2 linked regions of the Sediminitomix flava genome follow. The protein of the gene in region 1 binds, or shares a complex with, the protein of each later gene. Links are inferred from orthologs where the notes say so. Each region holds a gene or a part of one and is shown on either strand. Other genes may lie near its edges.

Evidence for each region. Proteins that work in one complex are often made in the same cells at the same time.
Region 2: the proteins of BC781_RS07960 (region 1) and nuoB are in contact, whole or in part, in a cryo-EM structure (PDB 6KHJ), measured with the Thermosynechococcus vestitus proteins. The link is inferred for Sediminitomix flava from one-to-one orthologs. Residues at the interface, in WP_011057128.1 of Thermosynechococcus vestitus: Pro17, His18, His19, Pro20, Ser21, Met22, Val25, Arg27, Met29, Thr31, Ile38, Asp39, Cys40, Glu41, Pro42, Val43, Ile44, Gly45, Tyr46, Leu47, His48, Arg49, Gly50, Met51, Lys53, Ile54, Asn57, Arg58, Pro65, Tyr66; in WP_011056552.1 of Thermosynechococcus vestitus: Leu46, Met47, Tyr48, Thr50, Ala51, Cys52, Phe54, Ile55, Glu56, Ala58, Ala59, Ile61, Gly62, Ser63, Arg64, Phe65, Asn76, Pro78, Thr89, Thr91, Lys93, Met94, Ala97, Leu101, Met123, Phe124, Ser126, Asp127, Ser128, Tyr129.

Annotation. Positions count from the first base shown.
Region 1 is NZ_QGDO01000002.1:143,474-150,127, reverse strand. What follows is about bases 1,150-4,071. They hold BC781_RS07960 (NADH-quinone oxidoreductase subunit D), read left to right. Parts: upstream 1,150-1,962; coding sequence 1,963-3,180; downstream 3,181-4,071. Other genes in these bases: BC781_RS07955 (glycosyltransferase family 4 protein), read left to right, coding at 3,220-4,071; BC781_RS07965 (hypothetical protein), read right to left, coding at 1,150-1,537. Also shown: BC781_RS07970 (hypothetical protein), read left to right, coding at 1-409; more of BC781_RS07965, read right to left, coding at 410-1,149; more of BC781_RS07955, read left to right, coding at 4,072-4,485; BC781_RS07950 (acetyl-CoA carboxylase biotin carboxyl carrier protein subunit), read left to right, coding at 4,460-4,960; BC781_RS07945 (TrkH family potassium uptake protein), read right to left, coding at 5,025-6,536; Trk system potassium transporter TrkA, read right to left, coding at 6,583-6,654.
Region 2 is NZ_QGDO01000009.1:74,762-77,966, forward strand. The notes cover bases 517-3,205. They hold nuoB (NADH-quinone oxidoreductase subunit NuoB), read left to right. Parts: upstream 517-1,450; coding sequence 1,451-1,960; downstream 1,961-3,205. Other genes in these bases: hemC (hydroxymethylbilane synthase), read left to right, coding at 517-1,323; BC781_RS22960 (NADH-quinone oxidoreductase subunit C), read left to right, coding at 1,971-2,474; BC781_RS22965 (ArsR/SmtB family transcription factor), read left to right, coding at 2,597-2,893; BC781_RS22970 (DUF349 domain-containing protein), read right to left, coding at 3,024-3,205. Also shown: BC781_RS22945 (ArsR/SmtB family transcription factor), read right to left, coding at 1-181; more of hemC, read left to right, coding at 391-516. UniProt on the Escherichia coli protein: NDH-1 shuttles electrons from NADH, via FMN and iron-sulfur (Fe-S) centers, to quinones in the respiratory chain. The immediate electron acceptor for the enzyme in this species is ubiquinone.

The sequences.
Region 1 (6,654 bases):
TAATACGGAAGTTTCTGAGGTTAATGTAGCGTGGCATCTAGATCACACATTGAAAGTTGTCAATAAGATTTATAGAGCATTAGAGCTTTCTCATCCAGAAAACTATAAGTCTAATTTCAATTTGATGCGTAGTTTTGTTTTTATGACAGGGAAAATCCCAAGAGGGAAGGCAAAATCTCCTCAAGCTGTTTTGCCTCCGAGTGAGATAAATAAGGAAGATTTGTTCACGCAGTTTGATTCAGCGAAAGTCTTTGTAGAAAAAATAGATGAATTACCTCCCAATTCTTATTTTGAGCATCCTGTTTTTAATCTTCTGAATAGAGATCAAGCCAAACGATTTATAGAAATTCATACAAATCATCATTTGGCTATTGTCCGTGATATTCTTGAAAAAGAAAAGATACAGTAACTAATGACCGATTCTAACTAACTTACAGGTATTAGATTTTACAGTGATTGTACCTGACCAAATAGAGCCTTTTTTGCTTTTAGCTTCGAGTTGATAATATCCAATTTCTTTGTCTACTACTAAAGCGTTGATATTTCTGCATTCAGGCTTTTGATCAAAAGAAATATCAAGCTTCCCTATTTGAGTATTGTTTAGAAAAACCTCTATTTCTCCCTCATCTTTAATATCTGTCCAAAAAGTAATGCTTCCTGTGTGAATGAAATGCTCTGAGTGTTCTACAGAAGTTTTTCTTTGTAGCTCTTTACCAATTGAAATTGATACGATTTCCTTAATCGGACCATGTTCTTTCCCTTTTTTACCCAAAGGTAGCCTGATGGGGCCTGTAGGTTCTGCTATCACAAATTCTTCATCTCCAATTTTAATAAACTCATCATTTTCAATGACGGGAAGTTTTATGGCAACGCCAAGATGATTTGGCATGTAGAGAAGTACAGTATTTATTTCATCAAAAAAAGATAATATAGAAGTGAAAAGAACTACTTTCGAGTCACAATCTCCGTATCCATTAACCAATAAGTGAGGAGGAGTTAGTAATCCTCCAATATGCAAATTTTGATTATAACTAGGAGGGACTCCGAAAGGAATATCTTGGCAGAATTTTAAGACAAAATCTACTATTTCTCTTTTTGTGGCATTTGTTCCTAAAGTCTTAGCTGTAAAGGCTGCAATAGGCTTGGCAAAGTCTCTGTACGCTTTTACTAACTTATTAATATTTGGACGAACCTTATTTTTTGCAGAATATTCCCAAGCGGTTAAGCCTTTTATTTCATTATCTGTTGACTGAAATCCCGCGGTAACATACTGAGGTCTGAATAACTGTTTAGGAAGTCCAAAATCATTGATTGCTTTCTGAACCGAATTAATATTTAATTGAGTATTAAATGTCTGAATTTGTTCATTGTGATCAGCAAACTTGTAGGCAATTCGGTATTTGTTCCCTTTTTGCGTCATATTATAGGAAACATGAGGGTTTTTAGAATATGTATTGGCTTTATTCCCGAGGAAAACAGCGGTTTCAATTTTAGGGATTTCCAATGAACTCTTACATGCTTGTACTAAACCACTCATTAGAATACAATAAGATAGTATGACAAAGACATGTAGACTCTGATGATTGGGCTTTTTCAAGTTAACCCAATTAAATAGTTTAAAAAAATAGTACGACAAAATCGCAATCATAATTCCTGTGGACAGGTATGAAAAAGTATTTGTAAAGAAATCAGAAGTCAAGAGTATGAGTATAAGTTATGAGATAAGATAGTGCCTAAAGTGACTTATTTTATAAAGTTCCAATTAGGATTAATTTAAGTGTTAATAAATCTAAAGTACTTAAAAAGTAGTAACTTTCAAAAAATGATTTGAGGTATAAAAAGCCGCTATCAGACGAAAAGCTTTAGAATTCGTAAACAAATCACTCTAAATTCAATTAGTATCTATTGCCAAGAATGTAATAAAAAAATCATTTTATATCTTTGTAGAATAATATTTATAGCATGAGCAAAACTATTCAATACCAATACGACCAAAATCATCTAACGAATTCTGCTCCTACATTTTACAAAGAGAGTGACTTAAAGGATGGTGAAATGCTGCTTAATATTGGGCCGCATCACCCGTCTACGCATGGGGTTCTTCGTTTGGAAGTACTTTCTGATGGAGAGTATATCAAAGAAGTTGTTCCTCATTTGGGATACTTACACCGCTGTTTTGAAAAACATGCAGAGTCTGTGGGATTTCCTAAAGTCATTCCTTTCGTAGACCGTATGGACTATGCTGCTGCAATGAATTCAGAGCACGCATATGCAATGGGAGTTGAAAAGATGTTGGGTATTGATGATAAGATACCTCCTAGAGTGGAGTATATCAGAGTATTGGTAGCCGAATTGAATCGTATAGCCTCTCATTTTCTAGCTATAGGTACCTTTGGTATCGATATTGGAGCTACAACGCCATTTTTATGGGTGATGAGAGACCGTGAGCATATTCTAAGGTTATTGGAATGGATTACGGGCGCTCGAATGCTATATAATTATATCTGGATTGGTGGTTTATATTATGACCTTCCTGTTGGTTTTGAAGAAAAGTGCGGTGAATTTGTGCAATATCTGAAACCAAAATTGGATGAGTTCAAGGAACTGCTGATGGAGAATAAGATCTTTATTGAGAGAACGGCTAATATTGGCGTAATTTCAAGAGATCTTGCCATAAATTATGGTCTTTCTGGTCCAATGTTAAGAGGTTCTGGTTTGAAATATGATCTTAGAAAAGTAGATGCATATTCAGTTTATCCAGAATTGGAATTCAATATTCCAGTAGGAGAAGGTAAGATGGGACAAGTTGGAGACTGTTGGGATAGAACAGATGTAAGACTTCAAGAATGTTACGAGTCTCTACATATTATTTCTCAATGTTTAGACGTTCTAACTAAGAAGCATAAACGAGATAAAGATTTTGATCCTCAAGCTTTAGTTCCTAAAAAGATTAGACCAGTAAAAATGGATTACTACGCTAGGGCTGAAAACCCTAAAGGTGAATTGGGCTTTTATTTCAGAAGTTCTGGAAAGTCTGATCAGCCTTTGAGAGTAAAAGCTAGAGCTTGTAGTTATGTGAATTTATCTATTTTACCAGAAATAGCTAAAGGGGTTCCACTAGCTGACTTAATTGCAATTATGGGATCTTTTGATGTCGTGATGGGAGAGGTTGATCGTTAAAGATCAGCTTGTGTTGAGAAGAATAAAACCAAAGAGAAGTTGGCTAAAGTTAATATCGTTATACATAGTTATCCCCCAGATTTTGGGGCTGCACCTTTTTTTTTCCAAGATATTGCATGGGCACTCAAAAAGGATGGACATGATGTCGAAATCATGACTGCACACCCTTTTTACCCTACAAATCGTATCCAGAAAGAATACAGAGGAAAATGGATTGTAGAAGAAGAGGTGAATGGTATTAAAGTAAGACGACATTGGTTTTCTACAGGTCAAAATGCAAGTAAAATTGCCCGACTCTTCGGAATGATTTCCTTGGGCTTAAGTTTTTTAGGATCATTTCCGCATTTGCTAAAGCGTAAACCTGAGGTTTTTCTTATTCAGACACCTCCTTTACTTCAACCTTTTACAGCTTTAATCTTTGCTAAACTCTTAGGGGCAAAGGTTTATTTGAATGTTTCTGATCTTTGGCCTTCAGCAATTGCCGATTTAGGCTTGTTGTCCAAGAAGAGTTTGACATATTCTCTTCTGAGTAAGTTTGAGCGATTTTTTTACAGAAGCAGCGATAAACTATTTGCTCAGTCTGAAGAAATTCGAGACCATATATTAGCCGCAACTTCACTTCCTAGTACCTTATGCCGTACTGGTGTAGATACCTCAAAGTTTGAAAAGAAATTATCTTATTCTAGAAGTAATGGTGAACCATTAAAGTTAGTCTATACTGGGGTTTTGGGAGTAGCCCACGGCTTATTTAATCTATGTCAAAGAACGGATTTCAAAAGTTTCAATTGTGAATTACATATTTATGGCGATGGCTTTGAAGCTAAGGCTATAAAGAATTACATAGATGCAAACCCTGATTCGGGGATATTTTTACACCCGACTGTTTCATTTTCAGAAATTCCTCAACTACTTCAATCTTTTGATGCAGCTCTCATTTGTCAAAGAGCGCATGTGTATGGAACTGTTCCTGCTAAAATGTATGAGAGTTTAGCTGTTGGTTTACCTATCTTGTTTAATGGAGCAGGGGAAGGTGCTGAAATGATAAAAAAATATGAATGTGGATTGGTTTCCTGTCCTGAAAGTATCGAAGAGTTTCAAAAAAATCTTTGTACATTACAAGACAAACCAATAGATGAGTTGATGAAAATGGGAGATAATGGGCGAAAGCTTGCGGTTTCCCAACTTGAACGAGAAGTACATATTCATGAGATTGCTAAATCTTTGAAGACGGTATTTCATGTTGAGGTCAACTCGAAACCAATACATAAACATTCAACATATGCTAACTATTACAACTCAAAATAATAACACTTTTGAAGTTGATTCACAAAATGGACAAACCCTTATTAATTCTGAAATTTTAGATTGGGACGTTCAGAAAATTAAAGAAAACTCTTACCATATTCTCTATAAAAATAAAGGCTATCATGTCGATGTAGTCAAGACAGACTGGAATGAGAACTCTGTAACTCTTCTTGTAAATAATAGAGAATATACCTTGAATATCACAACAGAGATGGATCAGCTTCTGAAAAAAATGGGCTTAAATTCAACTCAATCTAAGAGGGTGAAAAATCTAAAAGCTCCAATGCCTGGCTTAATATTAGAAATAGCCGTAGAAGAAGGGCAAGAAGTTAAGAAAGGAGAGAAGCTATTGATTCTTGAGGCGATGAAGATGGAGAATGTGATCAAAGCTTCTTCTGATGTCACAGTCACAAAAATACTATTATCCGAAGGTGATAATGTTGAAAAGAATCAAGTTTTAATAGATTTTGAATAAGCAATAAAAAATCCTGTATCGAGCTAATCGGTACAGGATTTTTTCATTCGTTATATTTAAATGATTAATACTTTCGCCAGAAGCTAGGAGTAAATATAATCAAGACTGTAAATAGCTCTAATCGACCTAAGAGCATCAAGAATGATAATATCCATTTAGATGCAGCAGGAAGGTGTGCAAAGTTATCTACAGGTCCTACAGAACCAATACCTGGCCCAATATTTCCTAAGCTTGTAGCTACAGCTCCTAAACTCGTATTAAAGTCTAAACCTAATCCTGATAAAATAAGTACGCCAATGCCAAATACAAAGATATAAGCTACGATAAAGGCTAATACATTGTAAATGATATTTTCAGTTACTGCATTATTATTAAATCTTACAGGAATGATCGCTGAAGGGTGAAGTTGTCTTTTTAACTCCAAAGTTGTGTTTTTGAATAGTAAAATATGTCTTACCAATTTTACTCCACCAGCAGTAGAACCAGCCATCGCACCAATAAACATGAGGATAAATACCCACATTATGGCTAAAGAAGGCCATTCCATATAGTTTGCAGAAACATATCCTGTTGTTGTAATAATAGATACAATTTGGAATAAAGAGTCTCTGAAAATCTTTTCGTTAGAGTTAAATGATGTCGAGTAAACAACTCCTGCTACAATCACGGTTGAGAAAATAACAAGAGCTAAGTATGCTTTAAACTCTTCATTCTCCCATATTTCACGAAACTTTCTCTTGAAAAGAAAATAGTTGAGTGTGAAGTTCATACCGGCCAAGAACATAAACACAATCATTACATATTGAATGTAAGGACTCATATCTGCAGCACTTGTGTTCTTAGTCGAGAATCCGCCAGTCGCCATAGTAGTTAATGCATGGTTTAAAGCATCGTAAAGGTCCATTCCTCCAAACATGAGAAGAACCATTTCTACCATGGTTAAACCTAAATATACCCACCAAAGTCTTTTGGCTGTTTCTTTGATTCTAGGCTGTAATTTGTCAGGAGAGATACCAGGTGCTTCAGCTACAAAAAGCTGCATACCTCCAATTCCCAAAATTGGTAAGATAGCAACTGTAAGTACAATGATTCCCATACCCCCGATCCACTGTGTCAAACTTCTCCAGAATAGGATTCCTTTGTCTACAGCTTCTATGTCTGTAAGAATGGATGCTCCAGTTGTTGAGTAGCCTGAAATTGTTTCAAAGAAAGCATCTGTGAGTGATGGAATTTCACCACTGATGACATATGGAAGGCATCCGAAGAAAGACATTAAAACCCAACCAAGGGTTACAATCATGAATCCATCTTTCTTTTTAAGTTCTTCTTTCTTGCTGCTTTTGTCTTGCTTTCTTAGTTCATGCCCTTTGCCTAAGTAAAATGCAAGGCTACCGCAAGAAACGGCGATTAATCCTGATATAAGCAGTGCATCCCAGTGCTCTGTTTTATAGTACCAAGAAATAAGTAATGAAATCAGCATGAAAATACCATTCAAAATGAGTAGTACTCCCATCAGACTTGCAATTACTTTATAGTTTAATAAAGGTGTCTTTCGATTAAATTCTCTATTTCCCATTTCCGTTACTGACGTAAAAAGTGTCAGTTATGTGAATCTATCAATGTTAATTAAAAAAAGCTTCAATTTTTGGAATACATCCAGGACGACCAAGAACAACAACACGGTCGTAAGGTCT
Region 2 (3,205 bases), on another replicon or contig:
TTTTCAAATAAATCAGATGTCTTGAGGTCTTAGTTTGAGTGAAGTCAAGGATGAGTTCGATATCGGAAATACACAATTCCTTGTTTCGGAACAGCAAATGCATAATGCGGATGCGGGATTCTTCGCTAAATGCCTTCATGATTTGCGTTCCCAACGAAAGATTAAAGTGCTTCAGTTTCATTAGTGAATATATTCGTTTATACAAATGTATAAAAAAATATGTGAAACACTACTTTGTATTTTATTGAAGTAAGAGATATAAATTGTATTAAAAGGCGGCTTTTCAGATATTTGTCAATATTTTGTGGAGAAAAGCCAATTTTTATGTTGGTGAAATTCAAAATAGAGCATTAAGAACTAAATTCTAGCGCATTTCAAAATAGATTAGCAGTGGAAAGAGTGATCAAAATAGGAACAAGAGGAAGTAAATTGGCATTGTGGCAAGCCGATTATGTAGCAGATTTATTGCAACAGAAAGGACTACAGTCAGAGATTGTCATTATTGAGACGAAGGGAGATAAAATCCTTGATCGCTCGCTATCCAAAATTGGAAGTAAAGGAGTTTTTACCGAAGAATTGGAAGACCAATTGCGCACAGGTGGAATTGATATTGCGGTGCATTCGGCTAAAGACATGCAAGCTACGCTTCCTGAAGGTTTCAAGATCATTGCTTTTACAGAAAGAGAGCTTGTAAATGATGTCATTGTCAGCTTAAAAGATGGAATTGACTTGAACAACGGTAAAGAAGTTGTTTTGGGTACGTCATCAGTTAGACGAGTAGCAATGCTAAAACACTACTATCCTCATGTAAAGGTGGTAGATATGCGAGGTAATTTGCAGACTCGTATGCGTAAATTGGAAGAAGGACAATGTGATGCTTTAGTACTTGCTTATGCAGGTGTGCATAGAATGCACTATGAAGAACATATTACTCAGCACTTGCCATTGGATCAGTTTACTCCAGCAGCAGGACAAGGTAGTGTGGCTATTGAAGTTTCTGAAAACCTTGATGAAGCAGTCATAAAAGAAATCAGAAATGCGGTTAATGATAAAGATACAGAATACCGTTTGTTAGCAGAGCGTTCTTTCTTACATACTTTACAAGGCGGTTGTAGTATTCCTGCATTTGCTTTAGCCAATTTGGAAGGTTCTGAAAATATCTCGATCACAGGTGGATTGGTAAGACTAGATGGTTCTGAGGTCATTAAGAAAACGTTGAATGGTTCAAAAGAAGACGCTGAAAGACTAGGAGACGAAGTGGCACAGTGGATTTTGGACAATGGCGGTAAAGAACTTTTAGCAGAGATCAAACAACAGAAGTAATTCTGAGTTATTTATACAGTTTGACTGTATTGTCTGTGTGTTAATTAAGAACTGACTACTATCAGCTAGGAAATGGGAAGAGCTAAACAACCTTTTCCCATTTTCTATATTTAAAATATACTTTCCTATGCAAGGACTTTTAGATCAGAAAATTGAGAATGGAGGATTTGTCATCACCAAAACAGAAGAGTTGCTCAACTGGGCGAGACTTTCGTCTATGTGGCCTTTAGGTTTTGGTTTGGCTTGTTGTGCAATCGAGATGATGGCAACATTCGCCTCTAATTATGACTTAGACCGTTTGGGTATTTTTCCCCGAAATTCTCCTCGTCAATCTGATGTCATGATCGTTGCAGGAACTGTGACTTTCAAAATGGCTGACCGTATTCGTAGACTTTACCAACAAATGGCAGAGCCTCGCTATGTAATTTCAATGGGAAGTTGTTCGAATTGTGGAGGTCCTTATTGGGAACATGGTTATCATGTTGTAAAAGGGGTTGACCGTATTGTTCCTGTAGATGTGTATGTTCCGGGTTGTCCTCCAAGACCAGAAGCACTTATCGGTGGTTTATTGAAACTTCAAGATAAGATCAGAAAAGAAACAATTGTTGCGCCTAAAGGTATTGAAGCATTGCTCTAATTGATTAGCTATGAACAAAGAAAAACAAGAACATATTATCTCTTTGCTAAAAGACCAGTTTGACGAATCCGTGATTACAGATGTAATTGAAGATCCGCTTCAAACTACTTTAGTTGTAGCTAAAGAGCAGTTGCTAAATGTCTGTACATTTTTACATACAGATAGAAGTTGTTTTTTTGATCAGTTGTCTTGTGTTACAGGAATTGACAATGGTCCGAAAGAGAACTCAATGGAAGTGATCTATAACTTCTACTCTATCCCTTATAATGTAAGCCTTGCTGTAAAAGTAATGCTTGACAGACCTGAAAAGGAACTTCCGTCGGTGCCTAGCTTATGTTCTATTTGGAAAGGAGCTAACTGGCTAGAACGTGAAGTATTTGACCTTAATGGGATCAATTTTGAAGGTCATCCAGATATGAGAAGAATTCTATTGCCAGAAGATTGGGAAGGACATCCATTGCGAAAAGACTACAATGTACAGGAATATTACCATGGCATAAAGGTAGAATATTAGTGAATATTGAAGGAGTTTTCATATGAAGACTTGCACATATAAAATATATTCCTTTCTTAGTAGCTAACGTGCAGTTTTGCACTTGATTATAGGAATCATTATTCAACCTGAAATATAAATTCATGGAAATTGAGGCAGACAGAATAGAACGAACGGCTTTTATTCTGAAAACGATTGCTCATCCTGTTCGTCTGAAAATCATTGAACTATTGAGAGATAGAGAAAGAATGACTGTGGGAGAGCTTTGTGAAGCTTTGAACTGCGAACAGTCATTGACTTCACATCATCTTTCGAATATGAAACTCAAAGGTATTTTGAGCTCGAAAAGAGAAGGAAAAAATATGTATTATTCGCTCAAAGAGAAAGATGTGACCAACATCTTGGACTGCTTGAAAAATTGCGGTTGCAATATGGGCTAATACGAATATTCTTTTGTGAAAGAAGGTAGAGAGACACTTTGTTACAACATAGTGTCTTTTTGTTTTTTAGAGTAAAAAAATAAGGCTTCCCAAAATTGAGAAGCCTTTTATATTTTTCAGTGAAAACCGATTACAGCATCAAAAGCTTGTCTTCCAATTTCTGAAGGATACGCTTTTTCGTTTTCAACTTATTGATGAAGTTGTTACGTTGCTGATACAATTGGTAATCTTGAGGATCATTTGAATTGAAGTTAGATCCATGACGAGAATTGAATTCGTACAATTCGCTTTCGTCTTGTTTGATTGAATCTC